Regions from separate parts of the Williamsia sp. MIQD14 genome, predicted to be linked through region 1. Evidence: riboswitches for the same ligand, from Rfam matches in the RefSeq annotation. Region 1 holds a riboswitch; the other holds the start of a gene.

The links. A riboswitch is a leader RNA that binds a small molecule or an ion and turns the genes downstream of it on or off. The one in region 1 is predicted to bind S-adenosylmethionine.
Region 2: it holds a riboswitch for S-adenosylmethionine, as region 1 does, so the genes downstream of both, ACQ7HM_RS08365 (bifunctional o-acetylhomoserine/o-acetylserine sulfhydrylase) here and ACQ7HM_RS02880 (aminotransferase class V-fold PLP-dependent enzyme) in region 1, are expected to answer to the same signal.

The regions. Positions count from the first base shown of each region.
Region 1 covers NZ_JBPFDG010000001.1:645,144-660,704, reverse strand. Annotated here, with positions in the region: gene ACQ7HM_RS02905 (rhodanese-like domain-containing protein) at 1-17, shown strand, start outside; gene ACQ7HM_RS02900 (O-succinylhomoserine sulfhydrylase) at 48-1,253, shown strand; gene ACQ7HM_RS02895 (DedA family protein) at 1,273-1,908, shown strand; gene ACQ7HM_RS02890 (acyl-CoA dehydrogenase family protein) at 1,928-2,926, shown strand; gene ACQ7HM_RS02885 (isochorismate synthase) at 2,952-4,052, opposite strand; SAM riboswitch class IV at 4,194-4,310, shown strand; gene ACQ7HM_RS02880 (aminotransferase class V-fold PLP-dependent enzyme) at 4,350-5,639, shown strand; gene alc (allantoicase) at 5,759-6,763, opposite strand; gene ACQ7HM_RS02870 (MarR family winged helix-turn-helix transcriptional regulator) at 6,931-7,506, shown strand; gene ACQ7HM_RS02865 (MDR family MFS transporter) at 7,503-9,398, shown strand; gene ACQ7HM_RS02860 (inorganic diphosphatase) at 9,473-9,985, opposite strand; gene dacB (D-alanyl-D-alanine carboxypeptidase/D-alanyl-D-alanine endopeptidase) at 10,169-11,545, shown strand; gene ACQ7HM_RS02850 (zinc-dependent metalloprotease) at 11,542-12,591, shown strand; gene tilS (tRNA lysidine(34) synthetase TilS) at 12,570-13,529, shown strand; gene ACQ7HM_RS02840 (hypothetical protein) at 13,572-14,228, opposite strand; gene hpt (hypoxanthine phosphoribosyltransferase) at 14,539-15,120, shown strand; gene ACQ7HM_RS02830 (amidase) at 15,133-15,561, shown strand, end outside.
Region 2 covers NZ_JBPFDG010000002.1:182,239-197,799, reverse strand. Annotated here, with positions in the region: gene ACQ7HM_RS08420 (cutinase family protein) at 1-225, shown strand, start outside; gene ACQ7HM_RS08415 (GNAT family N-acetyltransferase) at 234-737, shown strand; gene ACQ7HM_RS08410 (error-prone DNA polymerase) at 889-4,188, shown strand; gene ACQ7HM_RS08405 (reverse transcriptase family protein) at 4,968-5,642, shown strand; gene ACQ7HM_RS08400 (tRNA (cytidine(34)-2'-O)-methyltransferase) at 5,760-6,224, opposite strand; gene ACQ7HM_RS08395 (rhomboid-like protein) at 6,316-7,173, shown strand; gene ACQ7HM_RS08390 (pentapeptide repeat-containing protein) at 7,109-7,699, shown strand; gene ACQ7HM_RS08385 (bifunctional methylenetetrahydrofolate dehydrogenase/methenyltetrahydrofolate cyclohydrolase) at 7,737-8,600, shown strand; gene ACQ7HM_RS08380 (DUF3017 domain-containing protein) at 8,614-8,949, shown strand; gene ACQ7HM_RS08375 (hypothetical protein) at 8,992-10,518, shown strand; gene metX (homoserine O-acetyltransferase MetX) at 10,545-11,708, opposite strand; gene ACQ7HM_RS08365 (bifunctional o-acetylhomoserine/o-acetylserine sulfhydrylase) at 11,705-13,042, opposite strand; SAM riboswitch class IV at 13,100-13,226, opposite strand; gene ACQ7HM_RS08360 (MFS transporter) at 13,433-14,692, shown strand; gene ACQ7HM_RS08355 (exodeoxyribonuclease III) at 14,721-15,548, shown strand.

The sequences.
Region 1 (15,561 bases):
CGTGGCGCCAGTCGTGACGGGTCGTCGGTCGTGACAGGCGCTCGACGGTGATCGGCGGGGGTTCACCTCTCCCCGAGGGTGTCTCGCCGGAGACCATCGGTGTGCGCGGTGGGTTGATGCGGTCGCAGTTCTCCGAGACCTCGGAGGCGATGTTCCTCAACTCCGGCTACGTCTACTCCTCGGCGGCCGCCGCCGAACGTGCCTTCACCGGTGAGGACGAGCGGTTCGTCTACTCCCGCTACGGCAACCCGACGGTCGCCATGTTCCAGGAACGACTGCGCCTGCTCGAGGGGTCGGAGGCGTGCTTCGCGACCGCCAGCGGCATGGCGGCGGTGTTCGTCTCCCTCGGCGCGCTGCTCAAGGCGGGCGACCGACTCGTGGCCGGACGCAGCCTGTTCGGCTCGTGCTTCGTGGTGTGCAACGAGATCCTGCCCCGCTGGGGTGTCGAGACCGTCTTCGTCGACGGTGAGGACCTCGACCAGTGGGAACAGGCGCTGTCGGTGCCGACGACGGCGGTGTTCTTCGAGACACCGTCGAACCCGATGCAGTCGCTCGTCGACGTCGCGCGGGTGTCGCAGATGGCGCACGCCGCGGGCGCACAGGTGGTGTTGGACAACGTCTTCGCCACGCCGCTGCTGCAGCGCGGTCACGATCTCGGCGCCGACGTCATCGTGTACTCGGGCACCAAACACATCGACGGCCAGGGCCGGGTGATGGGCGGTGCGGTGCTGGGCACCAAGGAGTACATCGACGGGCCCGTGCAGACGCTGATGCGACACACCGGACCGGCGATGAGCCCGTTCAACGCCTGGACGTTGCTCAAGGGCATGGAGACGCTGCGGCTGCGTGTCGACGCATCAGTGGCCTCCGCGTTGCGGATCGCACAGTTCCTTGAGGACGATCCGCGCGTCAAGTGGGTCAAATACCCGTTCCTGCCATCACATCCGCAGTACGAGCTCGCTCGAGAGCAGATGACCGGAGGTGGCACCGTCGTCACCTTCGAGCTCAGCGACCCGTCCGGGATCGGCGGCAAGGCGCGGGCCTTCGAGGTGCTCGACGGGTTGCAGATCATCGACATCTCGAACAATCTGGGCGACTCCAAGTCGCTCATCACCCACCCGGCCACCACCACCCACCGCGCGATGGGACCCGAGGGCAGGGCCGCGATCGGGCTGTCCGACGGCGTCGTTCGCCTGTCGGTGGGCCTCGAGGGTGTCGAGGACCTGCTCGCCGACCTCGACCGGGCTCTGTAGAAGGAATCGGGACCCGGCGATGCAATCGGTTGTCGACTGGGTCATCGGCGTCATCGAGACCACTCCGCCGTGGGTGGTGTACCTCCTGGTGTGGTCGCTGGTCTACACCGAGACCGCGGCACTGCTCGGCCTCATCCTGCCCGGCGAGACCGCGTTGCTCGCCGGGGGTGTCGCGGCCGCGGTGGGAGAGACCAACATCGCCTGGCTCATCGCCGGGGCGTGTGTCGCGGCGATCTGCGGTGACGCAACGGGTTTCACGCTCGGGCGCCACTTCGGTCCGCGGATTAGGGTGTCGCGGCTGGGTCGGCAGATCGGTCCGGGACGCTGGGACCGGGTCGCGCAGGCCGTGCAACGTCGCGGCATCCCGACGGTGATCGGCGCCCGCTGGATCGGGTACGTCCGCACGCTGACCCCGTTCGTCGCGGGCATGTCCCGCATGCCGGTCAAGATCTACCTCGTGGCCAACATCATCGGCGGACTGATCTGGGTCATCTCCGTCGGGGTGATCGGGTACTTCGTCGGTGCGACCGTGGGCGCCCGTCTGCTGCTCTACGGCGCGCTCGTCGTGGGTGTCGCCGCCCTGCTGTTCGTCGGGATCGGCTGGCTGCGCAACCGCCGCCACGCCCGCCGCCTCGCCGAGGCCAAACCCGGCTGACCTGGCTATCATCGCGGGCATGTCGAGCATCGTGAGCGCTGCGCGAGCCGTCACGGAGGCGCGACTCGCCCCGATGGCGGACGAGGTCGATGCCTCGGGCTCGATCCCGTCCTCGCACCTGGCGGCGCTGGCCTCCTCGGGCCTGTTCGGTGCGGCACTCGGGGACGAGTGGTGGCACCTGGCCGAGGTGGCGGAGACCATCATCTCCGGTTGTCTCGCCACGGGTTTCGTGTGGGCGCAGCACCACGGCGTCGCGGTCGCGGTGCGACGGGCCGGGCGTGATGACCTGGCCTCCGCGCTCGCGTCGGGTGAGGTGATCGCCGGTGTCAGCTATGCCGGTCTGGGATCACATGGCGCGACCCTCGCTGCGCGTCGCAGCGAGGCCGGATGGGTCCTGTCCGGGTCGTCGGCGTTCGTGACCGGATGGACGATCATGGGCCTGATCGGCGTCTGGGCTCATGATGAGCAGGCCGACGAGGCTCGCATGTTCCTGATCGAGCGTCCCGACGAGGTCGACGGGATCGTCGCCACCGATCTCGATCTCGTTGCTGCGCAGGCGAGCAACACCGTGACACTCGCTTGGGACGACGTGCACGTCGACGATGCTGCGGAGGTCACCAGCGTTCCCGCGGGCGAGCGACCGCGCAGCGCCAATCTCAGGATCCGGATGAATGCGTCTCTGGCCCTGGGGATCTGTGCGTCTGCACTACGAGAGTTCGATGCGTTGGCCGCGACGAATCCGGAGTTCGCCGAGCGGGCTACGGCGGGCCACCGTGCGCTCATCGGTGTGCGCGATCGTCTCGACACCTCACTGAATGACGCGGAAGCGCTGTATCGACATCGCGCGGAGGCGAACGAACTCGCGATGCGCCTGGCCACGGCGGTCGCGGCAGCAACGGGCAGTCGTTCGGCCCTGGCTCGGTCGACGGCGTCGCGTCTCGTTCGGGAGGCACTGTTCTGTGCGGTGTGCGCCGGACGGCCGGCGATTCGTGACGCGATGCTCACGCGTCTGCTCTGACATCGACGTCGCGCGCGCCGTCCGTTCAGGCCAGAAGGTCGGGACAGCGCAGGGCCCGCAGGACGGTGGCGAACTTGGCGGTGGTCTCGGCGAGTTCGGCGTCGGGATCGGATTGCGCGACAACGCCTCCCCCCGACCACGCGCGGATGGTCCGTCGGTCGGCGGCGATCTCGGCGCAGCGGATGCTGACCATCCACTCGCCGTCGCCGGCGGTGTCGCACCAGCCGACGGCGCCGGCGTAGAAGTCGCGGGGCTCCTCGGTGGCGGTGATGAGATCGCGTGCCGCGGCAGTCGGGGTCCCGCAGATGGCCGGGGTCGGGTGCAGCCGGAGCGCGAGATCCAACGACGTCATCTCCGGCTCGCGCAGCACACCGGAGATGGGCGTCGCGAGATGCCACATCTCGCCCGTGCTCAACAGGATCGGTTCGTCGGGCACCGACAGCGTCGTGCACAGCGGTCGCAGCACCGACGTCAGGTAGTCGACGACGATCCGGTGTTCGTGGCGGTCCTTCGCCGAGTCGAGCAGTGCGGCCGCGCGGGCGGCGTCGATCTCCGGATCACTCGACCGCGGCGCCGACCCCGCATACGGACGGCACGTGACACGGTCACCGGTCTTGTGCACCAATGACTCCGGGCTCGCCCCCACCAGCGTGCGCCCCTCGAAATCGCCGCCCGCGGCCGAGAGATCGACCCGGAAGGCGTTGTGTTCGTGGTTGCCCGCGGCCAATGCCGCCACGACCGCGTCGATGTCGACGGGCTCGGCGGCGAGCATCTCGACGCAGCGGGCGAGCACGACCTTGTCCGCGGCGCCCGAGACGATCGCGTCGATGACGGCGGCCACGCGCGCGACGTGGACATCGGGAGTCGGAACCGTCGCGGTGAGGGAGATCTCGACGGCGTGCGTCAGGGCGGCCCCGGAATCGGGGGCGCGGTGGGTGAGGGTGTCGACGGCCGTCAACGCGTCGGGAGCCGCCTCGTCGAAGGCGAGGGCCCCGACCACGGCGATCGGGGCACCGTCGCGACGGCCCCGGGTGATCGCGGCCACGGCATCGGCGGCGTCGGCGAACCGCGCCACCGGGGTGCCCGCGTGCACCGAACCGTGCGGGCGGGACAGGTGGAAGGACACGACCTCAACGCTACCCGCGGGCGTTGCGATCACCGTGACCGCAATTCCGCCCACGACGCCGGTGTCGGTGGGTCGGCGCGATGTGTCGCGCGCCACAGTCGGATTGACACCGCGTGGCCGGAACGGTCACCCTTCTCGCCAGGTCATGAGTGTCAGCGCACAGCCCCGGCTTGCTGACCGGCAACCCTCCAACCGCGGTGGGGTGCTCCGGGTGACGACCAGGTGCGCGTCCGAGGTGGACGTGTGCAAGCGCGGACTCCGGCGAGACGGAGTCCTCTGACGAGAACGAGGACCACCATGTCTGTCATCGACATCACCCCCGCCGCCGCACTCGCGACGGTCTTCCCCATCGCCGACGTCGTCGGGGCCGACGAGACCGTCGAGTGCGCGGCGGGGCGTGTGCGCTACGTCAACGGCGACTACGCGGCCAGTGCGCCCGCGTTGGCCGCTGTCGCCACCGAGATCGCGGCCGCACTGCCGCAGTACGCCAGCGTCCACCGCGGCGCGGGCCATCTGTCGCAACTCACCACCGCCCGCTACGAGAACGCCCGAACCGTCGTCGGCGATTTCGTGCGGGCGCGCACCGACGACCACGTCGTGTTCACCCGCAACACCACCGATGCGATCAACCTTCTGTCGCGCGCCGTGCCGGGCGACACGGTCGTCCTCGACATCGAGCACCACGCGAACCTGTTGCCGTGGCGGCGTTCCGGGGCGGACACGACGGCGAAGCCGGAGCTGGACCGAAGGTGCCGCGTCGTCACGTGTCGGCCCACTCTCGCCGAGACGCTCGCGGCCCTGACCGACGAACTGCACCGCGCACCGGCCGCGCTGCTGGCGATCACGGGGGCGTCGAACGTGACCGGCGAGGTGCTGCCGCTGTCCCGGTTGGCCGACATCGCCCACGACGCCGGCGCCCGGATCCTCGTCGACGCCGCCCAACTCGCCCCGCATCGCGCGATCACCGTCGCGGGCCACGGCATCGACTACCTCGTGTTCTCCGGGCACAAGCTGTACGCGCCGTTCGGATGCGGCGTGCTCGTCGGTCGTGGCGACTGGCTCGACGCCGCGGAGCCCTACCTCGCCGGCGGTGGAGCGACCGCCGACGTCCCCTCGACCGATGAGTCGGAGGGCGAGAACGAGGTGGCGTGGCGTAGCGGACCCGCGCGGCACGAGGCAGGTACCCCGAACGTGCTGGGCGCCATCGCGATCGCCGCGGCGTGCACCGCGATCACCGACCTCGGGTTCGAGCGGATCGGACTGCACGAGCATGCGCTGCGCACGCGGCTCGAGGAGGCACTCGACGCGATCGACGGTGTGGAGCGTCTGTCGATCTGGTCCGAGCGCCGCGACCGCGTCGGCATCGCCGCCTTCACCGTCGCCGGTCACTCACCGCGCGCGGTGGCCGAATACCTCAACGACGCCCACGGCATCGGGGTACGCGACGGTCGCTTCTGCGCCCACCCGTTGCTGCGCCATCTCGGCCACCCCGAGGGCGCGGTGCGGGTCAGCATCGGCGTCGGCACCGGGTCCGACGACGTCGATCGTCTCGCGGCGGCCCTGCGCGAACTCACCACCCGCGCCTGACCTGACCGTTCGCACGCCCGCGCACCGTTCGCATGCTGCCGACAGCATGCGAACAGTCATCGGACGTGCGACGGGTCAGCATCCATGCGAACGACGCCGATCCGTGCGAAACCAGCCGGTCAGTTCTCGCCGCGCTCCCAGCGGCGGTGCAGGTCGGCGCGTCCGGTGTCGGTGACGGTGCCCGACAGTCGCAACCGCGCCATGCCGCCGTCGGGGTGGATGTCCATGCGCGCCTGCGTCATCGGTCGATCGACGTCGACGGTGAAGCGGTGTCGGGTGTCGGGCTGCAGCGGCGTGCGGGGGAGGATCTCGAACCACTCGCCGTCGACGCCGTCACGTCCGTGCACACTCGCCTCCCCGGGCGCGTTGCCCAGGAACCAGCTGGTGTCGAGTTCGACGAGCGAGACGACACCCTGTGCGGCGAGGTCGATCTCGACCCAGTCGTTGCCGTCGTCGCGACGTCGCGAGGTCTCCCAGCCCTCGCCCATCGACCGCGCGCGGCCGGGCATGAGCAGGTTGTTCGGCGAGCCGTAGAACATGTTCGAGCAGGCGCTGATCCGCGCGCCGTTCTCGAGTGCGGCGAGATCGAAGGGCCCGTGGTCGAGGAACTGCGGATCGGGGACGCCGCGTCCGTGGACACGCAGGCGGGCGACACCGCCGTCGGGATAGATCGACAGCCGCACGTGGGTGAACCGGTCGCGGGAGGTGACCTCGAACGGGTTGGCCGAGTCCCCGGCGACCGGTTGGCGCTCGACGATGGTCTGCCACTCCGCATCGACGACCTCGTGGGCCGGCGGGAAGCCGGTGACGACGGCGGCCTCCACCGACACGGTCGGCGGGTAGTTGCCCACGAACCAGGAGGTGTCCACGACGACGCCGTGGATGACGCCGGGTACGCCGAGCCGCACGACGGCCCGATCGACCGCGGAGGCGTCGTCCGGCGCGAACCCGCCGGGGCGGCGTCGTCGTGTCTCCCACCCGTCGTAGATCTGACCCACGTGCCCGAAGGTCGCAGGCCGGTACTCCGACGCCGCCGGGACGATCAGGTTCTCCGCCTCGGCGAACAGGGCGTCGGTGCTGGCGACGACGGCGCCGCCGAGGCTGCGCAGGGCGAGATCGGGCATCGCGGTGAACGCGGCACGGGAATCGGGGGCGGGGGAGTCGGTCACGAGGGACCAGATTACTTCTCGACCACCAGGCGCCGGTCGGGGAGTTTGCGCGCTCGGCCGGCCGTGGGCATACTTGCATCGTTCAAGTAGTTGCGGCATGAAACTCTTTCGAGGTGAGAAGTATGTCCCGTCCGGAGAACGTGGACGAGCTCATCGCGGTGCTCGGCCGGTGGGCCCGTATCCGCGAGCGACTCGTCGTCACCAAGCTCAGGACACCCGACGGCACGGTGGAGACCGCGGCGTTCCAGTGCCTGTTCGAGCTCGCCGTCGGTCCACTGCGCTCCGGTGAACTCGCCGAGCGGTTGTTCGCCGACCCCTCCACGGTCAGCAGGCACATCGCGTCGCTCGTCGGTCTGGGGTACGTGCGGCGGGAGGCGGACTCCCGCGACGGCCGCGCCACGATCCTGGTCCTCACCGACTCCGGGCGTCGCCAGGTCGAGGCGGTCCGAACGCACCGGATGCACGGGATGGATTCGATGCTCGGCGACTTCTCCGACTCCGACATCGGGAATCTCGCGACCCTCATGACGCGTTTCGTCGATGCGGCAGAACACTTCGCAGGTCGGGTCGATGATGATCACATCATCACCGTGGGTTCACACGCCGACGCCCCGACGCACAGCACCACCGATTCCGACATTCACGACACGACAGACGATCTCGCTGCACGGTCACGACACGAAAAGGCATCACGATGAGTCACGACGCAGCCATCTCCGGCGCCACGCCGAAGGCGGGCGCAGCCGACGCCACCGATCCCGGTGGCCTGAGCCATCGTCAGATCCTCACCATCATGGGTGGACTGATGATCGGCATGTTCCTCGCCGCGCTCGACCAGACGATCGTCTCCACCGCGATCCGCACGATCGCCGACGACCTCCAGGGGTATTCACTGCAGGCGTGGGTCACCACCGCCTACCTGATCACCTCCACGATCGTCACCCCGCTCTACGGCAAGCTCTCCGACATGTACGGCCGCAAGCCGTTCTTCATGACCGCGATCACGCTGTTCATCATCGGTTCGCTGCTGTGTTCCACGGCCACCTCGATGTACGAACTCGCGGGATACCGCGCCCTGCAGGGACTCGGCGCCGGTGGTCTGTTCTCGTTGGCGCTGACCATCATCGGCGACATCGTGCCGCCGCGGGAACGTGCCAAGTACCAGGGCTACTTCCTCGCCGTCTTCGGTACCTCCAGCGTGCTCGGCCCGGTGCTCGGTGGCCTGTTCGCCGGCCAGGACAGCATCCTGTTCATCACCGGCTGGCGTTGGGTGTTCCTCGTCAACGTGCCGATCGGTCTCATCGCGCTCGTCGTGGTGTTCAAGGTCCTCGACTACAACCAGATCAAGGGTGAGCGTCGCCGGCTGGACTGGTGGGGCGCACTGGCTCTCGCCATCGGCGTGGTGCCGCTGCTGATCGCCGCCGAGCAGGGTCGCGAATGGGGTTGGGGCGACTACAAGACCGTCGTCTGCTACATCATCGGTGTCGTCGGCATCGCCGCGTTCATCTCGGTCGAGAAGGCCATGGGCGAGGCCGCCATCATCCCGTTGCGGGTCTTCAAGAACCGCATCTTCAGCCAGGGCATCGTCATCTCGGTGGTCATCGGTGCCGTCATGTTCGGCGCGATCTCGATTCTCCCGCAGTACTTCCAGGTGATCCGCGGGTCGAGCCCGACCGTCGCCGGCCTGCAGCTGCTGCCGATGGTGGTCGGCCTCATGAGCGCGTCCATCATCTCCGGTCAGACGATCTCGCGGACCGGTCGCTACAAGATCTTCCCGATGATCGGCGTCGTGCTGATCACGGTGGTCACCTTCCTGATGCACTACGTCAGCGTCGAGACACCGCTGTGGCTGGTCATGGTGATGGCGTTCTTCCTCGGCTTCGGTCTCGGCAACCTGATGCAGCCGCTGACCCTGGCGATGCAGAACGTGTTGCCCGCCAAGGACATGGGCATCTCGACGTCGTCGGCGACGTTCTTCCGTCAGATCGGCGGCACGCTCGGTGTGGCCGTGTTCTTCTCGGTGCTGTTCTCGGCCATGGGGCCGAACATCTCCGACCAGATCGAGAAGGCGGCGCCGTCGGCGGAGTTCCGTCAGGGCATCACGCAGGCCGCCGCCAGTTCCGACCCGTCGGTCGCGCAGTTCGGTCAGGGCCTCGCGTCGGGCAACGCAGGCGCCTCGGGTGGTGTCCTCAACGACACCTCGATCATCGCCAAGCTGCCGGGTGCGATCGCCGCGCCCATCAAGGACGGCTTCGCCGATTCGATGGACCTGGTGTTCCTGTCGGTGTCGCTGATGTCGATCATCGCGCTGATCGCGGTGTTCACCTGGAAAGAGGTGCCACTGCGCTCGGGTTCCGGATCGCAGGCCGCCGCACAGGATCTCGCCGACGCCAAGGCGGTCGACGACGATTCCGGGCCGGTCGAGGTATCACCGGCCGCGTCGGTGGCCGCCGCGACACCGGCCGTCGACCACGGTCGCCACGAGGCGAACACCGGTGGCCCGGGCCGTCACGAGGTGGGCCGTGCGCCGGGTGCGGACAACGTGCCGCCCCTGGGCGGGACCGATCACTCCGGTCGACACGAGGCCTGAGCGACCACACCCTCACACGACACGACCCCGGCGGTGCGTCACCGCCGGGGTCGTGTCGTATGTGCCGAACGCCGTCAGCCGCGCGAGGGATCGTTCGCGTGGTCGGGTGCGTCGGCGAGACGCGCGATCGCCTCCTCGGCGATCTTCTCGGCGTCGGCCCGACCGGTCCAGCCACCGGGGGTGACCTCCTTGCCCGGCTCGAGGTCCTTGTAGTGCTCGAAGAAGTGGGAGATGGCGTCGAGCTCGTACTTCGAGACGTCGCCGATGTCCTGGATGTGATCCCAGCGGACGTCCTTGGCGGGCACGGCGAGCAGCTTGTCGTCGCCGCCGGCCTCATCCGACATCCGGTACATGCCGACGATGCGTGAACGCACGATCACACCGGGGTAGACCGATTCGGGCAGCAGCACGAGCGCGTCGAGCGGGTCGCCGTCCTCACCCAGGGTGTTGTCGATGTAGCCGTAGTCCGCGGGGTAGCCGAACGCGGTGTAGAGGTAGCGATCGAGGTAGACCTTGCCGGTCTCGTGATCGACCTCGTACTTGTTGCGTGCGCCCTTGGGGATCTCGATGGTGACGTCGAACTCCACGACTGGTGTCCTCTCCGGTGGGGATCGCCGGTCGGTTCCGGCGGATTGCGCTGCGCGCGGACCCCGGCCCACTGTGGACCGGCGTCTGCAAACGTCGACAACGATACTGTTGGTCGCAGGTGTGGCGAGGGCGGGATCGGCCGCGGGGAGCGGTGCCGACCGCGAGATGCGATGAGGAGTTGTGTGAACGCACGAGCGGGCAGGCGCGGCAACGTCTGGTGGACGGTGATCCCGCTGCTGGCCGTGGTGGTCGTCGCAGCGGTGGTCGTCGTGGTCGCGCTGTCGGTCGACTCCGGCGAGACCACGTCGTCCGCCGACGTCCCGACGCGCCCCGCGCTGGTCACGGTCGCGCCCGTGGTGGTGCCGGTCGCGGCGAACGCCCCCGAACCCACCGGCGCCGGTATCACCGCGCAGATCGCGTCGGCCGCGTCCGACCCGGCCCTCGGTGACCTCGGCGGCCAGATCTCCGATGCACTCACCGGCCAGGTCCTGTGGTCGGCGTCGCCACAGCGGTCGTTCATCCCCGCCTCCACCACGAAGGTCCTCACCGCGGCCGCCGCACTGCTCACCCTGCCGCTCGACAAGCAGATCACCACCTCGGTCGTGGTGGGCTCGGGCGGTCAGGTGGTGCTCGTCGGCGGCGGCGACCCGACGTTGTCGGTGCAGCCCGACGGCACCCCCAGTTTCTTCACCGACGCCGCACGCATCGCCGACCTCGCCGCCCAGGTCCAGCGCTCCGGCGTCCGGGTCACCTCGGTCGCCGTGGACACCAGCCTGTACACCGGGACGTCGTTCGCGCCGTCCTGGGAGACCGCCGACATCGCCGGCGGCAGCATCGCGCCGATCGAGTCGGTGATGGCCGATTCGGGCCGCATCGACCCGACCGCGCTGTACTCGCCGCGCAGCGCGACGCCCGCCCTCGCCGCCGGCAAGGCGTTGGCCGACGATCTCGGCGTGCCGAGCAGCGCGGTCACCGAGGCGACCGCCCCGGCCGGTGCGCGCCAGATCGCGTCGGTGCGATCGGCGCCGCTCGAGACCCGCCTGCGTGACATGCTCGTCGACTCCGACGACGTCCTCGCCGAGACCATCGCCATCGAGGTCGCCCAGGCCACCGGCGGTCAGTCGAGCCTCGACGGCGGCGTCGCGGCGGTGCAGTCGACGCTGGCCTCGGCCGGACTCGACACCGCCGGGGTCTCGCTGAGCGACACCAACGGACTGTCGGTCCGCGACCGGCTCTCCGCCGCGGTGCTCGACGGCATCCTGCGCGCGGCGGCCGGCAGCGGCAACGAGAAGCTGCGACCGCTCGTCGAGATGCTCCCCATCTCCGGCGCCACCGGCACGCTGGCCGACCGTTTCGGCAACGGCGCCCGGTCGGGTGCCGGGTGGATCAAGGCCAAGACCGGCAGCCTCACCGACGTGAACACCCTCGCCGGCATCGTCCAGACCCGGGAGAACCGCGTGCTCACCTTCGCCCTGCTGTCCAACGGGACCGACGCGAACCGGGCCCGCCCGGCCCTCGACGCCGTCGTGACCCGCCTGCGTGACTGCGGGTGCCGATGACCACCCCCGAGTCGTCACCCGGCGCGCAGATCGACTGGGGCGTGGCCGCGGGGATCGGTCGCCGCATCGCCCGCCCCGGCCCGCTGACCACGCGCTACACCCTCGAGGCGGCACGGTCGGAGCTCGCCTCGGCCGCCGTTGCCGCCGAGAGCCCGGTGCGCGAAGTGACCGGCCTCGCCGACGGACTGCCCGTCCCGGCCGCGTCGGTGCTCGACCGCGGTCAGTGGATCGACGCCGCCGCCCGATCGATGTCGTCGATGCTCGGCGGTGGGCAGCCCGGATCGCCGGGCGGCCTGAACATCACCGGCCGTCTCGGCGGGGTGCAGGCCGGTGGTCTGCTCGCGCTGCTGTCGGGGGCGATCCTGGGCCAGTACGACCCGTTCTCCCCGGACCCGCGCACCGGCGACGACGGTGTGCTGATGTTGGTGACACCCAACATCATCGCCGTCGAACGGTCGCTGAAGGTGGTGCCGTCGGACTTCCGGCTGTGGGTGTGTCTGCACGAGGTCACCCACCGGGTCCAGTTCTCGGCCAACCCGTGGCTGCGCGGCTACATGCTCGACAACATCGCGCTCATCAGCGCCGACAACGGTGAGTCGGGCGGCGAGATGGTCGCGCGGATCTCGGCGGCCCTCAAGTCTGAGAAGCCCAGGGAGAAGGGTGTTCTCGGTGCGATGCAGCTGCTACAGACGCCCGAGCAATACGACGCCTTCACCCGCCTGATGATGCTGGGGACCCTCCTCGAGGGACACGCCGATCACGTGATGGACGCCGTCGGCCCGGGGCACGTGCCCACCGTGGAACGCATCCGCGCGGCCTTCGACCAACGACGCAAACGCCCGCAGAACCCGCTGCAGAAGCTGCTGCGTTCGCTCATCGGCATGGATGCCAAACTGGCGCAGTACATCCGGGGCAAGGCGTTCACCGACGAGGTCGTCGCGACGGTCGGCATGGCGCGCTTCAACGCGATCTGGACCGGGCCGGACACCATGCCGCTCCCCGACGAGATCGACGAGCCGAGACGATGGATCGACCGGGTCCTGTGAGCCCGGTCCGCGAGATCGCCGGTGCCGTCACCGATCTCGCGGACAGCCACCCGATCGGCGACGAGGTCTGTGTCGGTCTCTCCGGTGGCGCCGACTCCCTGGCGCTGACCGCGGGCGCGGTCCGAGCGGGTCTGACCGTCACCGCACTCGTCGTCGATCATGGGCTGCAGCGCGATTCGCGTGTGGCGGCCGATCGTGCCGCCGAGCAGGCGCGAGCGCTCGGCGCTCGGGCGCGGGTGATCGGGGTGTCGGTGCCCGATCGTGGCGGTCCCGAGGGTGCGGCACGGCGCGCCCGCTACGACGCTCTCGACGCCGAACGCGACGGCCTGCCGGTGCTGGTGGCGCACACCCTCGACGATCAGGCCGAGACGGTGCTGCTCGGCCTCGGACGCGGTTCGGGCCCCCGCTCGATCGCGGGCATGGTCGCCTGGGCATCGCCCTGGGGTCGTCCGCTCCTCGGCGTCCGCCGCTCGACCACGCACGCCGCCTGCGCCGAACTCGGCGTCGACCCGTGGCACGACCCCCACAACACCGATCCGCGCTTCGTCCGCGCGCGACTACGCGCCGAGGTGCTACCGCTGCTCGAGGACATCCTCGGCGGCGGAGTCGCCCCCGCGCTGGCGCGCACCGCACGCCGCCTCCGCGAGGACGCCGAGGTGCTCGACGCGCTCGCCGCCGACGTCGAGTCGGGTGACGGGGACGGTCTCGACCGCGCGGTGCTCGCCGCACTGCCCGCGGCGATCCGACGCCGGGTGGTGCGCCGATGGATCATCGCCGTCGGCGCGACCGAACCCACCGAACGACTCATCCTGGCCGTCGACGACCTCGTGTTCGACCCACGGCCGCATGTCTCGGTCGCCATCGGCGGGGACAGCGACCATCGGCTCAGCGTCGTGGCCGACGGTATGGAACTGACTGTGACGAAAACACCCCGCTGACCATCTCAGTTCAGCGGGGTGTTCGTTCGACGAGCAGTGGTGTCAGCGCGTCGGAGCAGGCCTAGGAGCCGGCTTCGGCGGAACGAACGGCGAGCGGATCGTCTTGAAGTACTCGTTGATGTTGCCGATCAAGACGGGGCCGCCGGCGCTGATGGTGCCGAGCGTTCCCCCGATGCCCGCACCGACCACAGCGCCGGACAAGCAGGGGATTGGCGGCAGCGGAATCACGACGCTGGCGACGCATCCGACCCCGGCGCCGATGATCGTTCCGACGAGCGCTCCCACGCCGGTCGCGACACCGAGATTGTCGGCCAGCGTCGACAGCGCCTGGTCGTCGCGCTGCTTGCGGGTGCGCGGCGGATCGGTGAAGTAGGTGTTCGCCTCGATCCGCCCGACCTGCGGGGTGAGGGTGGCGGTCCGGCCCTGGATTGACGTCTTGACCGGAGTCGACACGTTGTTCAGCACGAGGGTCAGCGGAACGGTGCGCGCGACTCGGCCGCGCGCATCGAGGACCTCGAGGTCCTGGTCGCGGGTGCGGAGGGATCCGCTGACCGCGGTGAGCGAGACCGACTGCTTCGCGATCGCGACGTTGACGGTGGGCGCGGCCGCGGGGGCTGCCGACGCCTGGGCGCCGGTGGTGAGGCCGGCCACCGTGGTGACGGCCACCGCTGCGGAGACGAGTGCGGGTTTGATCTTCATGGACGTGCAATCCGTTCACTTGTCGAGCGTTCGGTCGACACGTGTTCCGGTGTCGATCTCGCGTTCTCTCCGTGGGGGTTTCTCGCGAAAGCAGCGTTGCTGTGCGTTCGTCCGGGGTGTCGGAGAAATTCGATATTAGCCGCAGCAAATCCACGTTGTCGTACCAACCCGAATTTTGCTCGTGATCATCTCGTGATGGGCAGCTTATCCACTATCCGGCCTCGTCTGCAGTCCGCACAGCGTGACGTGACAAGCTGACTGTCGAACGCGCAGCGGCGAAGAGCGCGTCGACGGCGAGAGGGTAGATGCGGTGACCGAGAATCGTGACCGTTACGGGAGCGACCCCTACGGCGACGACATCGAGGCCGTGGTGATCAGCGAGGCGCAGATCGCCGAGCGCACCCACGAGCTGGCGCAGGCGATCGCCGCCCGGTACCCCGACTCCGACGACGACCTCGTCCTCATCGGAGTCCTCAAGGGCGCGATCATGTTCATGACCGACTTCGCGCGAGCCCTGCCGATCCCGTCGCAGATGGAGTTCATGGCCGTGAGCTCCTACGGCTCGGCGACGTCGTCGTCGGGTGTGGTGCGCATCCTCAAGGACCTCGACCGCGACATCGCCGGCCGCGACGTGCTCATCGTCGAGGACATCATCGATTCCGGCCTCACCCTGTCGTGGCTGCTGAAGAACCTCAGCGCGCGGCACCCGAAGTCGATCGCGGTGTGCACGCTGCTCCGCAAACCCGACGCCGTGCGCCGCGACGTCGACATCGCCGAGGTCGGCTTCGACATCCCGAACGAGTTCGTCGTCGGGTACGGACTCGACTACGCCGAGCGCTACCGCGACCTGCCCTACATCGGCCGGTTGAACCCGAACGTCTACCAGGGCTGAGTGGGCACGGCCATGACCACCGCGATCGCTCTCGCCGCCGACGTCGCCGCCGGACGGGTGCGCCCGGAACAGGCCGTCGACGACGCGCTCGCACGCATCTCCGCGCGCGACTCCGACGTCGGCGCCTTCGTCCGGGTCCGCGCCCACGCCGCGCGCGCCGAGGCCGCGGCACTCGCCGAGCGCACCGACCTCGGCTCGCTGCCGCTCGCCGGCGTGCCGATCGCGATCAAGGACAACGTCGCCGTCGCCGGTGAGCCGATGACCGTCGGATCGCGTGCCACCGTGCGCGATCCGCAACCCGCCGACCACACGATCGTGTCGCGGCTGACCGCCGCGGGCGCGGTGGTCGTCGGAATCACCGCGGTGCCCGAGCTGTGTCTGTTCGGCGCGACCGACAGCCCCGATCGGATCACCCGCAACCCGTGGAACCGGAATCTCACC
Region 2 (15,561 bases), on a different contig from region 1:
GCCGTCGTGCTGTTCGCGCCGCCGAGTGCCCGGTTCCTCCGCGACGCCCAGGCGCCCGCGATCGAGGTCGGCCCGCTCTACCAGGGCAAGACGATCCGCTACTGCATCGCCGGTGACACCATCTGCAACGGTGCCCCGCTGGGACAGCCGAACGGCCTGCACGTGCTGTACGCGGTCAACGGCGACACGGTGAACGCCGCCGGTCGCGTCGCCGCTCGCATCTGACGCGACCCGTGCAACCGCGGGTCCTGCCCGACGGCGCCGTGATCCGTGCCGCGCGGCCCGGTGACGAGCCGGGGTTGCTCGCCGCGATCACGGCGCTCGCGGAGTACGAACATGAGCCCGATGCGGTGCGCAACTCCGTCGACGCTCTGACCGCCGCGCTCTTCGGCGACGATCCCGCGGTGTTCGCCCACGTCGCCGAACGAGACGGCGACGTGGTGGGAGTCGCGATCTGGTTCGTCACCTACTCCACCTGGACCGGTCGTCACGGCGTCTGGCTCGAGGACCTGTTCGTGTACGAGTCCGAGCGGGGACGTGGCTACGGCGTCGCGCTCCTCGCCTCGCTCGCCGCGGTCTGTGTCGATCGCGGATACGCGCGGCTGGAGTGGACGGTGCTCGACTGGAATGCGCCGAGCATCGCGTTCTACCGATCGCTGGGCGCCCGGCCGATGGACGAGTGGACCACGCAGCGACTGGTCGGCGACGACCTCGCCGCCCTCGCGCGGCGGGGATAGTCCGCCCCCGCGATCACGCTCCACTTCCTCGACCACGCTCCACCTACATGTGGAGCGCGGCTCGACAGGTGGAGCGCGACGGTCGACCGGGGCAAGGGACCGGCGCACCCGATCGTGTCGAATATGTGTTCGATTCTCGGTACAGTCGGGTGTGGGCTGGAACGAGGGCCCGCCCACGTGGGCGGAGATGGAGCGCGTCCTGTCCGGGCGCCCGAACCAGGGCGGTCGGCCGGGTGAGACGTTTCCCGGCGACGGCAGCGACAGCCCCGCGTGGTCGCGCAAGCGGGAGCCGTTCCGGGCCGACGACGTCGAGCGCGGACGCACCAGCACCCCGTACGCCGAGTTGCACGCCCACACCTCCTACAGCTTCCTCGACGGTGCGAGTTCCCCCGAGGAGATGGTCACCGAGGCCCACCGCCTCGGATTGTCGGCGCTCGCGGTCACCGATCACGACGGGTTCTACGGGGTCGTCCGGTTCGCCGAGGCCGCCCGTGAATGGCGTATGCCGACGGTCTTCGGCGCGGAGTTGTCGCTGCAGCACGACGCCGCGCGGACCGGTACCGCCGACCCCGGCGGGCACCACCTCCTCGTCCTCGCCCGCGGGCAGGACGGGTATCGCCGGTTGTCGCGACAGATGGCGGCCGCACACATGGCCGCAGGCGAGAAAGGTCTGCTGCGCCACGATCTCGACACCCTCGCCGCCGCGGCCGACGATTCCTGGTTGATCCTCACCGGGTGTCGCAAAGGCGCCGTGCGACAGGCGTTGTCGACCGGTGGTCCCGACGCCGCCGCGGCCGAGCTCCGCGCACTCGTCGATCGGTTCGGCCGCGACAACGTCGTCGTCGAACTGTCCACCGCCGCGCTGCCCACCGACGACGAACGCAACGCGGCACTCGCATCGCTCGCCGCCGCCCACGGTCTGCACACGGTGGCCACCACGGGGGCCCACTTCGCCGCACCGAACCGGAGACGGCTGGCGATGGCACTCGCCGCCGTGCGTGCACGATCGAGTCTCGACGAGATCGCCGGCTGGCTCGGCCCGCTCGGGGGAGCGCACCTGCGCAGCGGTGACGAGATGGCCACCCTGCTCGCCGCACACCCCGAGGCCATCGACAACTCCGCACAGTTCGGTGTCGACTGCGCTTTCGAACTGCGTCTGATCGCACCGGAACTGCCACCGTTCGACGTGCCGGACGGGCACACCGAGAAGACATGGCTGCGGGAGCTCACGATGCGCGGGGCCGCCGACCGTTACGGGACACCCGCGACACACCCCAAGGCCTATCGTCAGATCGAACACGAACTCGCGGTGATCGATTCGTTGAATTTCCCGGGGTACTTCCTGGTGGTCCACGATATCGTCGACTTCTGCAAACGCTCCGACATCCTCTGTCAGGGCCGGGGCAGCGCGGCCAACTCCGCGGTGTGTTTCGCGCTGGGGGTCACCAACGTCGACCCGGTGCGCAACAGTCTGCTGTTCGAACGCTTCCTGTCGCCCGAGCGGGACGGTCCCCCCGACATCGACGTCGACATCGAATCCGATCGACGCGAGGAGGCCATCCAGCACGTCTACACCAAGTACGGGCGCGAATACAGCGCTCAGGTCGCGAATGTGATCACCTACCGCGGTCGGTCGTCGGTGCGGGACATGGCTCGCGCACTGGGGTATTCGATCGGGCAGCAGGACGCCTGGAGCAAACAGGTCAGCCGGTGGGGGCGCACGGTCGACGAGGACGAGAACCCCGAGGCCGACATCCCTGAGGACGTCCTCGACCTCGCCGGGCAGGTGTCGGGGATGCCGCGTCATCTCGGCATCCACTCCGGTGGCATGGTGATCTGCGACCGACCCATCGCCGACGTCTGTCCCACCGAATGGGCGCGGATGCCCGGTCGCAGTGTGCTGCAGTGGGACAAGGACGACTGTGCGGCAATCGGTCTGGTGAAGTTCGACCTCCTCGGACTCGGCATGCTCTCCGCGCTGCACTACGCGATCGACCTCGTCGCCGAGCACAAGGGACTCCACGTCGATCTCGCACGGATCGACCTGGGGGAGAAGGCCGTCTACGACATGCTCTGTGCCGCCGACTCGGTCGGCGTGTTCCAGGTGGAGTCGCGGGCGCAGATGGCCACGCTGCCACGGCTGAGACCCCGCGAGTTCTACGACCTCGTGGTCGAGGTGGCGCTCATCCGACCCGGGCCGATCCAGGGTGGGTCGGTGCATCCGTACATCCGGCGGCGCAACGGACTCGAGGTGACCGGGTACGAACACCCGTCGATGCGTGCGGCGCTCGAACGCACCCTCGGGGTGCCGCTGTTCCAGGAGCAGTTGATGCAACTCGCCGTCGACGTCGCCGGCTTCGACGCCGCCGAGGCCGACCAGCTGCGGCGCGCGATGGGGTCGAAGCGATCGCCGGAGAAGATGCAGAAGTTGAAGGAACGCTTCTACTCCGGCATGGAGGAGACCCACGGGATCACCGGCGAGATCGCCGACCGGGTGTTCGAGAAGATGGCCGCGTTCGCCAACTTCGGTTTTCCCGAGAGTCATTCGCAGAGTTTCGCGGCGCTGGTCTTCTACTCGTCGTGGTTCAAGTACCACCACCCCGCGGCGTTCTGCGCCGCCCTGCTGCGGGCACAGCCGATGGGTTTCTACTCGCCGCAGTCACTGGTCGCCGACGCGCGCAGGCATGGTGTCGCCGTCCACGGCCCTGACATCAACGTCTCACTGGCGCATGCGAATCTCGAGAACAGCGGTCTCGACGTGCGGATGGGGCTGGGGTCGGTACGGCACATCGGTGACGAGGTGGCGCAGGTCATCGTCGACCGACGCGTCGCCGACGGTGCCTACCGCAGCCCGGCCGATCTGGCCCGGCGCGCCGAACTCGGCGAGAGGCAACTCGAGGCGTTGGCGACCGCGGGTGCGTTCGACTGTTTCGGTGGCAGCCGGCGCCAGGCGCTGTGGGACGCCGGCGCGGCCGCGTTCGAACGGGCTGATCAACTCGCGCTCGAGGCGTCGCTGACCGCTCCGACACTGCCCGGTCTCACCGACGTGGAGACCGCCGCGGCCGACGCCTGGGCGACCGGGGTGACCCCGAACGTCTATCCCACCCAGTTCCTCCGGCCCCGACTGACGGCGATGGGTGTCGTCGCGGCCGACGGTCTCCTCGCCGTGCCCGACGGGTCGCGCGTCGTCGTCGCCGGGGCGGTCACCCACCGGCAACGTCCGGCCACCGCGTCCGGCGTCACCTTCATCAACCTCGAGGACGAGACCGGGATGGTGAACGTGGTCTGTTCGGTGGGGCTGTGGAAGCGCTATCGACGATTGGCCCAGAACGCCACGGCGCTGGTCATCCGGGGCACGGTGCAGAACGCCGAGGGCGCGGTCACCGTGGTCGCCGAACACCTCGAGAAGATGGATCTCAAGGTCGGCACCCGATCCCGCGACTGGCGATAGTGAGCCATGGCAACATGATCGGATGCGTGGTGGGCGGGACGAGAACGGGGTGACACACCCGTCTCAGGGGCAACCCCTGGGTACACCACACAGCGAGACCCTGCGTCCGACGCCGGACCGCACGCTGCGCGTGCCCCGCGGCGCCGTGGACAGGAGCATTCGGTCGACTCGCCTGCCACGCATCCGATGACGATCGAGGCCGTGCGGCGTTATCCGCGCTCGACGGCCGAGATGCTGGCCGCGATCGTCGACGCGGCCGATCCCGAGTGGACGCGAGCGGGTCTCGCCGATGCGCTCGCGGCACACCGCCGCGGTCTCGATGAGGCGCAGGCCGACGCCGTCGCGGGTCACCTTCTCGTCGCGTTTCCCCGTGAGCCGCCGGATCGGCGTGAGGCGATCGCCGGGCGCATCGTCGAACTGGCGATGCCGTCGCTGCGCCCGCGCCCGGCACCACGAGTGCTGTGGGACGGCCTGCCGCGGTACGCCGACTACTCCGCTCTCGCGCAGGCCTACGACATGACGGTGTCCGAGCTCGACTGGTTGGCCGACCACGGAAACTGGTTGCGATCGAGAACCGGTCCGCTGCAGCACTATCGCGTGACACCGATCCCCAAACGGCAGGGCGTTCGAGTCCTCGAGATCCCGAAACCGCGTCTGCGTGAGACGCAGCGACGGATCCTGCGCCGAGTACTCGACCGCATCCCGCCACACCCTGCTGCGCAGGGATTCGCGGTCGGTACCTCGCCGGTGACGTTCTCGAGCCCCCACGCCGGTGGCCTGTGGTCATCCGCGTCGATCTCCGACGGTGTTTCGAGTCGGTCACCGTCGCCCGCGTCCGCGCGGTGTTCGCCGCGGTCGGCTACCCGTCCGCCGTGGCCCGCGCGCTGGCCGACCTGTGCACCACCACGACGCCGTCGGAACGCCTCGTCGGCATGGATCCCGTACACGCTGCGATGCTGCGATCTCGCCATCTGCCGCAGGGGGCGCCGACCTCGCCCGCGCTGGCCAATCTCGTGATGCGCACCCTCGACCGCCGCATCACCGGATACGCCCGACGGCACGGACTGGTCTACACCCGTTACGGCGACGACCTGGCGGTGAGCGGCGTGATCGAGGACCCGTCGGCGGTGGTGTGGGTGGTGGGGCAGATCGTCGCCGACGAGGGTCTCACCGTCCACGGTCGCAAGACGCGGATCATGTACGCCCATCAGCAGCAGCGCCTCACCGGGCTGGTGGTGAACGACCGTCCGCGTGTGTCCCGATCCGAGTACGACGATCTGCGGGCGTTGTTGCACAACGCGATACGAAGCGGGGCCCGGGCCCAGAATCACGACGGTGTCGGGAACTTCGAGGCCCACGTCCGCGGTCGGATCGCGTGGGTCGGCTTCGACAACTCGACGCGCCGGGACACGCTCCTCGACATGGCGTCGCGGGTGGACTGGGCCGACGAGTGAACCGTCCGGCTAAGGCCGCCGTGAGAAGTTCGCACGCTCGCGTGTCGTCCGCATGCCGGCGGCAGCGTGCGAACGGTGCGACGGCGTGCGAACGGTGCGACGGCGTGCGAGCCAGCGCTACACCGCGCCGTCGAAGCCGTTCTGACGCCAGGCCTCGTACATCACGATGCTCGCGGCGTTGGCGAGGTTGAGCGATCGACGCCCCGCGAGCATGGGGATCCGCAGACGTTCGGTGACGTGCGGGTCGGCGAGGACCTCGTCGGACAGGCCGGTCGGCTCGGGGCCGAACAGCAGCACGTCGCCGGGGCGGTAGTCGACCGCGGTGTGGAACTTCTCGGCGTGGGCGGTGAACGCGTAGACGCGGTCGGGCGCGAGTGCCTCCCAGGCGGCGGCGAGATCGCGGTGGACCGTCACCGACGCCATCTCGTGGTAGTCCAGGCCAGCCCGCTTCACCTTGGCGGCGTCGAGATCGAAGCCGAGTGGTTCCACGAGGTGCAGCTCACACCCGGTGTTGGCCGCCAGGCGGATGGCGTTGCCGGTATTGGGGGGTATGCGAGGTTCATGGAACAAAATGCGGAACACAAGCGTCTACCTTGCCTGAGCACCTGTCGAGCACGACGGGGCAGGGCAGACCCGGCGCACTGCGGTGGTCACGGAACGAACTGGGTGGGACATGCGAGATGCGGTGCGCGCGACACCCGGGGTCGTCTGGCGATACATACGCTCGGCGCCCGGCACCTACCTGTGGCTCGCCGTCCTGTTCGTCACCACCGTGATCGCCCACCGCGTGGCCCCCGACCAGCTGACGCACATCCTGCAGAACCGCTCCACCAACCTCCGACACCTGCTGCACAACCCGCTGCCCAGCCTGTTCCGCAGCGCCTTCTGGATCGACGGCAACGGCTGGTTCCTCTACGCGATCGTGTTCTCCCTCATCCACGCCCCGGTGGAACGCTGGCTGGGGACCGCGCGGTGGGTGGCGGTCGTGGTCATCGCCCACGTCACGGCGACCTACATCAGCCAGGGGATCCTGCTGTGGGCCATCGACAGCGGCCGGGCGCCGCAGAGCGATCTGGCCGTCATCGACATCGGCGTCAGCTACGGGCTCGCCGGTGTGGCCGGGATCCTGGTCTACCGGATCGCGCGTCGGTGGCGGTGGGTCTACGGCGGCGCCCTGGCGGTCGTCTGCCTCACCCCGATCGTGTGGCCACTGGTGCACGGAACGCATTTCACCTTCACCGACATCGGTCACCTGTGTGCCGCGATCGTCGGCGTGGCCTGCTATCCGATCACCCGCATCGGGCGGCGGCGGATCACGGTGGTGAGCGACTTGCCACCGGTGTCGCCGCATCTCGTCGAGCACCTCACCGAGCCGAAGCTTCCCCCGGTGTCACCCCACCTGCTCGAACGCATGCCGGAACCCGCGGTCGCCCCGACGTCGGACCGACGGCGCATCATGGGCATCCATGACCGCCTACGCCGAGGACATCTTCGACGAGCAGGACCTGTCGGGTCAGACGTGGTCGGGTGACACGTTCGACGACTGCACCTTCGTCGACTGCGACCTGTCCGCACTGACGACCGAAGCGGTGGTCTTCACCCGATGCTCGTTCGTCGGGTGCTCTCTCACCGACTCCGACCACCGCAGGACCGCGTTCCGTACCTGCACCCTCGACCGCTGCCCGATGCCGGGCGCCGGCTTCGCCGACTGCAGCCTCCTGGGTTCGACGATCACGCAGTCGCTGATGCGCCGTGTGTCGCTGACCGACTGTGACATGTCGCTCACGTCCTTGGGCGGGCTCACCCTGCACCGTGCCGACCTGACCGGATCACGACTGCGCGAGGCGAATCTGGCGTCGACGACCATCACCAGCTCGACGCTGGCCGGCGTCGACCTGACCGGGGTGCGTGCCGTCGGTGCCACCATCACCGACTCCGACCTGCGGCGCGCGCGGATCGACCCCGCATTCTGGGTCGCCGCGACGGTCACCGACACGGTCGTCGACCATGACCACGCCATCGACTTCGCACTGGCCCACGGTCTGCGGTTGGCCTGAACGCAGGCGCGCGGCCCCGATCGGGGAGAATGGCGGCGTGACGGCGACAGCACTCGACGGCAAGGCCACCCGCGACGAGATCTTCGTCGACCTCGCGGCGCGCGTGGCGACGCTCCGGGAGGCCGGGGTCACCCCGGGCCTCGGCACGGTCCTCGTCGGCGACGACCCCGGGTCGCAGGCTTACGTCCGCGGCAAACACGCCGACTGCGCGAAGGTGGGCATCGCCTCGCTGCGCCGCGACCTGCCCGCCGACACCACCACCGAACAGCTCAACGCCGTCATCGACGAACTGAACGCCGACCCCGCATGCACGGGCTACATCGTCCAGTTGCCGCTGCCGCCGCAGCTCGACGACAACGCCGCGCTCGAACGCATCGACCCCGGCAAGGACGCCGACGGACTGCACCCGATCAACCTCGGCCGCCTCGTGCTGGGTACCGACGCAGCCCTGCCGTGCACCCCCCGCGGGGTGGTGCACCTGCTGCGCCGCTACGACATCCCCATCGCCGGTGCGCGCGTCGTGGTGGTCGGCCGTGGCGTCACGATCGGTCGTCCCATCGGACTGCTGCTCACCCGCCGCAGCGAGAACGCCACGGTCACGCTGTGTCACACCGGGACCACCGATCTCGCCGCCGAGGTGTCGCGCGCCGACATCGTCGTCGCCGCGGCGGGGGTACCGCACCTGATCACCGCAGACATGGTCAAACCCGGTGCGGCGGTGCTCGATGTCGGGGTGAGCCGCACCGACGCCGGTCTCGTCGGCGACGTCGCCCCCGAGGTGTGGGAGGTGGCGGGCCACGTCTCGCCGAACCCCGGTGGTGTGGGTCCGCTGACCCGGGCGTTTCTGCTCGTCAACGTCGTCGAACGGGCCGAGGCGCTGCTGCGGCACCGCACGTCGTGAGCGGTCGCCGACGATGAGCAGCCGCGGTACCGGTCGGACCGTCGACGACGTCCGCCGCGCGCGCCGTCGGCGTTCGATCCTGGTGCAGATCCCCTTCGTGATCGTGCTGGCGTTCGTGGCCGTGGCGTTGATCTTCCTCATCCTCGACCGCTGGCGACGCGGCGCGTTCGTGTTCGGTGGCGGAGCGCTGACGGCGGCTGTGCTCCGCGCGGTGCTGCCGAGTTCGCGAGTCGGGTTGTTGCAGGTGAGAGGCCGTTTCGTCGACGTGGTGGCCATGGCGGTCGCCGGCGGCGCGATCATCTGGTTGGCCGCCTCGATCGATGCCCTGGGGACCGGTATCGATCAATAGTCGGTCGCTTTCGTACCGTCCCACCGACTATTCTCGTCAGCGATGACGGCTACCTCTGCGACGAATCCGCGGCCGCCGATCACCACTTTGGGAGTGTCGGCGGGCGGGGGGATGACCCACTGTGCCCTGGTCACGGTCGACGACCATGAGCGCCTGGTGGTCGATTCCCGGGTCATCGAGGTCGACCACACCGATCGCCTCGACCGCGCCGGCCGGGTGAACGCGGGTATCGATCTCATGCTCGGCAGTGCCGCATCGGCGGGCCTGTCGGTCGCCTCGATCGGTGTCGCCTCGCGGGAGTCCGGGGGACGTGGGGGATTCACCTCCCGCGGGTGGGGTCCGCGACGGCAGATCCACCTGCTCGGCGACGCCGAATCGGTCGCGCATGCGCTGGCCGAATCGGGGGAGATCGCCGCGCACGACGAGACGATCCTGCTCGACTGCGGCGACACCGGCGTGACGATCTCGCGGCTGGACCCGTCGACGGGAGAACTCACCGCCACCACTCGGTCGACCGTGATGTCGGGACACGCCATCGACTCCGCCCTCGCCGACCTCGTCGGCGACGACCTCGCGTCGACCACACGGGCGTCGCGGCGAGCACTCGTCGGGGCGTGTCGCACCGCGAAAGAAGAACTGACCGAACAGGACTCGACAGCCGTCGTCGTGCGCGGACGATCGATCCCGATGACCGCGGACATGGTGTCGACGGTGACCGAGCCGATGGTCGAGACCCTCGCCGAGGCGGTCACGGACTACGTTCGTGCGCAGTCGATCCCGACCGACACCCCACTGGTGGTGGTCGGCGGTGTCGCGAACATCCCCGTGGTGCGAACGGTTCTCGAGCGATCGACACCGGCGCCGGTCGTCGTGGCGTCGACGCCGGACCTGCTCGGTGCCGTCGGAGCCGCGCTGCTCGCGCGCCCCAACCGTTCCTCGGCGTTGCGCCTGGCCTTCATCGGCGGTCGCGGACACCGTGACTGGTGGTCGGCGGTACCGCTCGCGATCGTGGGCTGCTTCATCGCGGTCGCGATGCTCGCCGTCTACGCCTTCACCGCGGCTCTCGACGGATCGTCCTCGCCGGTACGCGACGTGGAGGTCACCGCCTCGACCGCGGCGCAGACCGGCGTGCCCACTCCAGACCGACCCGACACCGCGGCGCCGGTCGTCGCCACCACCACTGCCGCACCCGGTACGCCGAGCGACCCGACGCCCACTCGATCGACCGTTGCACCGCCGACCGCCGATCTGCCCACCACCACGACATCGCCGACACTGGGATACCCGAACGGCGGGGCGGAGCGACGTCAGGAACGTCCGTGGGCGACCACGGAGCTGCCCACGCCGGCGGACTCGGGTCCGACGTCGACCATCAGCGCGACCAGCCCGCCACTGACGCCGGACCTGTCGGGGCAGCCGTCGGGTCCCCAGACCTCACCGCCGCTGCTGTCGCCGGTGGTCCCGTCGGATCCCCGGTCGCTCACGCCGTACCCGTTCATCGCGATCCCGACACCGCGTGCAACTCCCGCACCCGGCATCGTCACACCGACGGTGACGCCCGCACCCTGACACCCGCCGACGCCTCGCGTCGACGATCAGCCGCGGGCGAGGTCCATCGTCCGCTTGAGCAGGTCGGCGATCGCGTCGAACTCGGTGAGGAAGCCGTCGTGTCCGCTGTCGGACTGGATGACCTGCAGACCGCCGACACAACCGGGCATGAGGTCGGCGATCTCGGCCTGGGTCCGCAAGGGATACAACCGATCCGACGAGATCCCGCCCACGATCACCGGTACGTCGCAACTGCGCAGCGCGGCCTCGGTGCCACCGCGGTTGCGGCCGACGTCGTGGTGGTTGAGCACCTCGCTGAGGACCACGTAGCTGCCGGGGTCGAAGCGTGCGGAGAGCTTGTCGGCCTGGTGCTCGAGGTAGCTCTGCACGGCGTAGCGGCCACCGGAGAGCGGGATCTCTTCTCCCTGTGCGTCATTGGCGAAACGCTGATCGAGTTCTATCTCCGACCGGTACGTCATGTGCGCGATCCGACGGGCGATACCGAGGCCGGCGACCGGGCTCGCCCCGGTGCCGTGGTAGTCGCCGCCCTGCCAGTTCGGGTCGGACGTGATGGCCGCGATCTGGGTCGTCTGCGTGCCGATCTGATCCGCCGTCGCCCGCGGCCCCACAGCCAACACCAGTCCGCTGCGAACCCGCTCGGGGAAGCCGATGAGCCACTCGAGCGACCGCGCCCCACCCATCGAACCGCCGAGAACCGCTGCCACCGAACCGATGTCGAGCGCGTCGATGAGGGCCACCTCGGCACGCACCTGGTCGAGCACGGTGATGTGCGGGAAATCCGAGCCCCAGGGCGACCCGTCGGGGCCCGGCGACGACGGACCGGTCGACCCGCCGCAACCACCCAGGACGTTGGCCGAGATCACGCACCACTCGTCGGTGTCGACCGCGCAGCCGGGACCGATGAGACCGTCCCACCACCCGGGCAGCGGGTGCCCGGGACCGGGCGCGCCGACCACATGGGAGTCGCCGGTGAGTGCATGCAGTGTCAGCACGACGTTGTCGCGCGCCGGCGACAACGTGCCCCAGCGTTGGAACGCCAGGGTCACGTCGTCGATCCGGCCACCGTTGTCGAGGTCCACCGACCCCACGGACGCATAGGTCATCTCCCCGTCGGGGAGGGTCTCCCAGTCGGGCGGTGCAGAGACCCCAGCGGTGATGGTGGGCGTCCGTGGTTCGGTGGTCACGATCAGTTCGCCGCCCGGAATCCTGTCTCGAGGTCGGCGATGATGTCGTCGATCCCCTCGATACCCACCGCGAGGCGCACCAGTCCCGGGGACACACCGGCTGCGAGTTGCTCCTCGGGAGCCAGCTGCGAGTGCGTGGTCGACGCCGGGTGGATGATCAGCGAGCGGACGTCTCCGATGTTGGCGACATGGCTGTGCAGTGTCAGCGCGTCGACGAAGCGCTTGCCCGCGTCCACGCCGCCGGCGATCTCGAACGCCACGATGGCGCCCTGACCCTTCGGGGCGAGCTGCTGACCGCGGTCGTACCAGCGTGACGACTGCAGACCGGCGTAGGCCACCGACTCGACCTGAGCATGACCCTCGAGGAACTGCGCCACCTTCTGCGCGTTCTCGACGTGCCGCTCGATCCGCAGGCTCAGGGTCTCGATGCCCTGCGAGATCAGGAACGCGTTGAACGGCGAGATCGCCGCACCCGTGTCACGCAACCACTGCACGCGGGCCTTGAGCGCGTAGGCCGGAGCGCCGAGGTCGGCGAACACCGCGCCGTGGTAGCTCGCGTCGGGTGTTGTGAAACCGGGAAAGAGATCGACCCCGTCGCGCTGACCCCGCCAGTCGAAGGTCCCGCCATCGACGATGACGCCACCGACCGCGGTTCCGTGGCCACCGAGGTACTTGGTCGCCGAGTGCACGACGATGTCGGCGCCGTGCTTCAGCGGCTGGATCAGGTAGGGGGTCGCGACGGTGTTGTCGACGATGAGCGGGACCCCGTTCTCGTGCGCGACGCCGGAGATACCGGGAAGGTCCAGGATCTCGTTGTTGGGGTTCGAGATCGTCTCGCCGTAGAACGCGCGCGTGGTGGGCCTGACCGCGGCGCGCCACGAATCGAGGTCTTCCGGGTCGTCGACGAAGGTGACCTCGATGCCGAACTTCGGCAGCGTGTAGTGGAAGAGGTTGTAGGTGCCGCCGTAGAGCCGCGGGCTGGACACGACGTGTCCGCCGGTCTCGACGACGTTCAGGATCGCGTACGTCTCGGCGGCCTGCCCCGAGGCCACCAGCAGCGCCGCGACGCCGCCCTCCAACGCCGCGATGCGCTGCTCGACGGCATCCTGCGTCGGATTCATGATCCGGGTGTAGATGTTGCCCGGCTCCGCGAGTCCGAAGAGGTCGGCGGCGTGTTGGGTGTCGCGGAAGGTGTAGGAGGTGGTCTGGTAGATCGGCAGCGCACGTGCCGACGTGGCCGCGTCCGCGGTCTGGCCGGCGTGGATCTGCTTGGTCTCGAAGGCCCAGTGGAGGGCGGGGTCCTCGGACTCGACGGTGCCGTCGTACGGGAGGTCAGACATTGGGTACAGCTCTCTTTCGGTCGGGGGGCTTCGATGCCCCATGGGGTCCGACCATCGGACCCGCGCTTGCTGTGGAGCGCCGCCACTGGCGGACGCCACAACCTGGTCTTTCACCCGGAGCACCCCACCGCGGTTGGAGGGTTGCCGATCAGCGAGCCGGGGCTTGACGCTGACACTCATGACCTGGCGTCAAGGATATAACATCGCCGATTTCGTCCCGAAAGGATCCCGCGCAGGAAGATTCGAAAGAATCGCCGTCGCGTACCGTGTGCGCGGAATCTTTTCCCGACCTCATGACGTTGAGGTCTTCTGTGCGCGGCGAGCGATCGCCGCCGTCTCCCGGCGCCCATCGGTGTGCGCCTCCCTGGTTCCACCGCGAGAGGTTTCTCCATGCCCGTGTCCACCACCGCCCGCCGCAACGCGATCCTCGCGCTGGCTCTGGGTGGCTTCGGTATCGGCACGACCGAATTCGTGTCGATGGGGTTGCTGCCGAGCATCGCCGACTCGTTGCAGATCTCCGAGCCCACGGCCGGGCACGTGATCTCCGCCTATGCACTCGGCGTCGTCGTGGGCGCACCCCTCATCGCCGCGGCGACCGCGCGGATGTCGCGGCGTGCCCTGTTGATCACGCTGATGGTGGCGTTCACCGTCGGCAACGCCGCGACCGTGCTCGCGCCGACGTACGGCACCCTCATGGCCGCCCGCTTCGTCGCGGGCCTGCCGCACGGGGCCTACTTCGGTGTCGCCGCTCTGGTGGCGGCACACCTCGCGGGGCCGGGGAGCCGCGCCAAGGCGGTCGGCCAGGTGATGCTGGGACTGAGCGTCGCCAACGTCGTCGGGGTCCCGGCCGCCACCTGGCTCGGTGAGGCGTTCGGATGGCGTACCGCGTTCGGCGTGGTCGTCGTCATCGGCCTCGCCACCATCGGTTCGCTGCTGCGGTACCTGCCGTCGCTGACGGGTATGACCGCGAGCAACCCCGCCACCGAGCTCGGCGCCCTGGCCCGCCCGCAGGTGTGGTTCACCCTGCTCATCGGCGTCGTCGGTTTCGGTGGGATGTTCGCCTTCTACACCTACATCCACACCACGCTGACCGATGTGTCCGGTCTGCCCGGTGGCCTCGTCCCGTTCGCCCTGATGCTCTTCGGCATCGGCATGGTGGTCGGCAACGTCGTCGGCGGTGCTCTCGCCGACAGATCGGTGATCGGCACCATGGTCGCGGGCCTCGTGGCCATCCTGGCCAGCCTCGTCGTGTTCGCCGTGGTCGCCGGGACCGTGTGGGCCGCGCTCCCGTTGGTGTTCGCGGTCGGGGTCACCGGTTCGGCGCTGGTCCCCGCGCTGCAGACGCGCCTCATGGACGTCGCCGACGACGCCCAGACCCTGGCCGCCGCGTTGAACCACTCGGCACTCAACATCGCCAACGCCGGCGGCGCGTGGCTCGGTGGACTGGTGATCAGCGCCGGGTACGGCTATCGCGCCCCGTCGCTGCTCGGCGCGGCGCTCGCCGCGGCCGGCCTCGTGGTCCTCGGGGTGACGCTGCTGGCGCAGCGGCGCTCCGACGCCGTGACGACCCCCGACACCCACGCAGGGCGTCAGGGTGATCTCGACGATGCGAAGCCGCTTGCGGCGCAGGAGATCACCGCCGTCGGATGATGTCGGCACCCGTGGCTACACTCGCCGCGTGCCTCTCACCATCACCTCCGTCAACGTCAACGGGATCCGCGCCGCGGTGAAGGAACGCAACCCCGACAACCCGGGGATCCTGCCCTGGCTGGGTGCGCCCACGGGACGCCGGTTCGTGCTCCTGCAGGAGATCCGCGCCTCCCGCGAGCAGGCGGTCGAGGCGCTCGCACCGGCCCTCGACGCGGGCTGGACGTTGTCGATGACGGAGTCGTCGGTGAAAGGTCATGCGGGCGTCGGGGTCCTCGGCACCGTCGCGCCCGACGCCGTGCGCATCGGCTTCGGCAGCGAGGAGTTCGACGGCACCGGCCGCTACCTCGAGATCGACGTCGCCTCCGACGGCGACTTCCCGGCGCTGACGGTGGGGTCGTTGTATCTGCCGAAGGGCGCCTCCGACGGACCGAAGCGTGACGAGAAGTTCCGCTTCCTCGACGAGTTCGGTGCCCACCTCGAGACGCTGTCGCGGCGGCGGCGCGGGGTCGTGGTCGGTGGTGACTGGAACATCGCGCACGCCGAGCTCGATCTCAAGGCGTGGAAGACCAATCAGCGCAGTCCCGGATTCCTCCCCGAGGAACGCGCCTGGATCGGGGGACTGCTCGAGCGCTCCTGGGTCGATGTGACCCGCGCGCTCGTCGGTGACGAGCCCGGTCCCTATTCGTGGTGGTCGTGGCGCGGCAAGGCGTTCGACAACGACTCGGGCTGGCGGATCGACTACCACCTGACCAACCCGGCGTTGGCGCGGCGGGCGCGCGACACCCGCGTCGAGCGTGCCGAGGCCTACGACCGACGCTGGTCCGACCACGCACCGGTCACCGTCGAATTCGCTTGAGGCCGGATGAAAC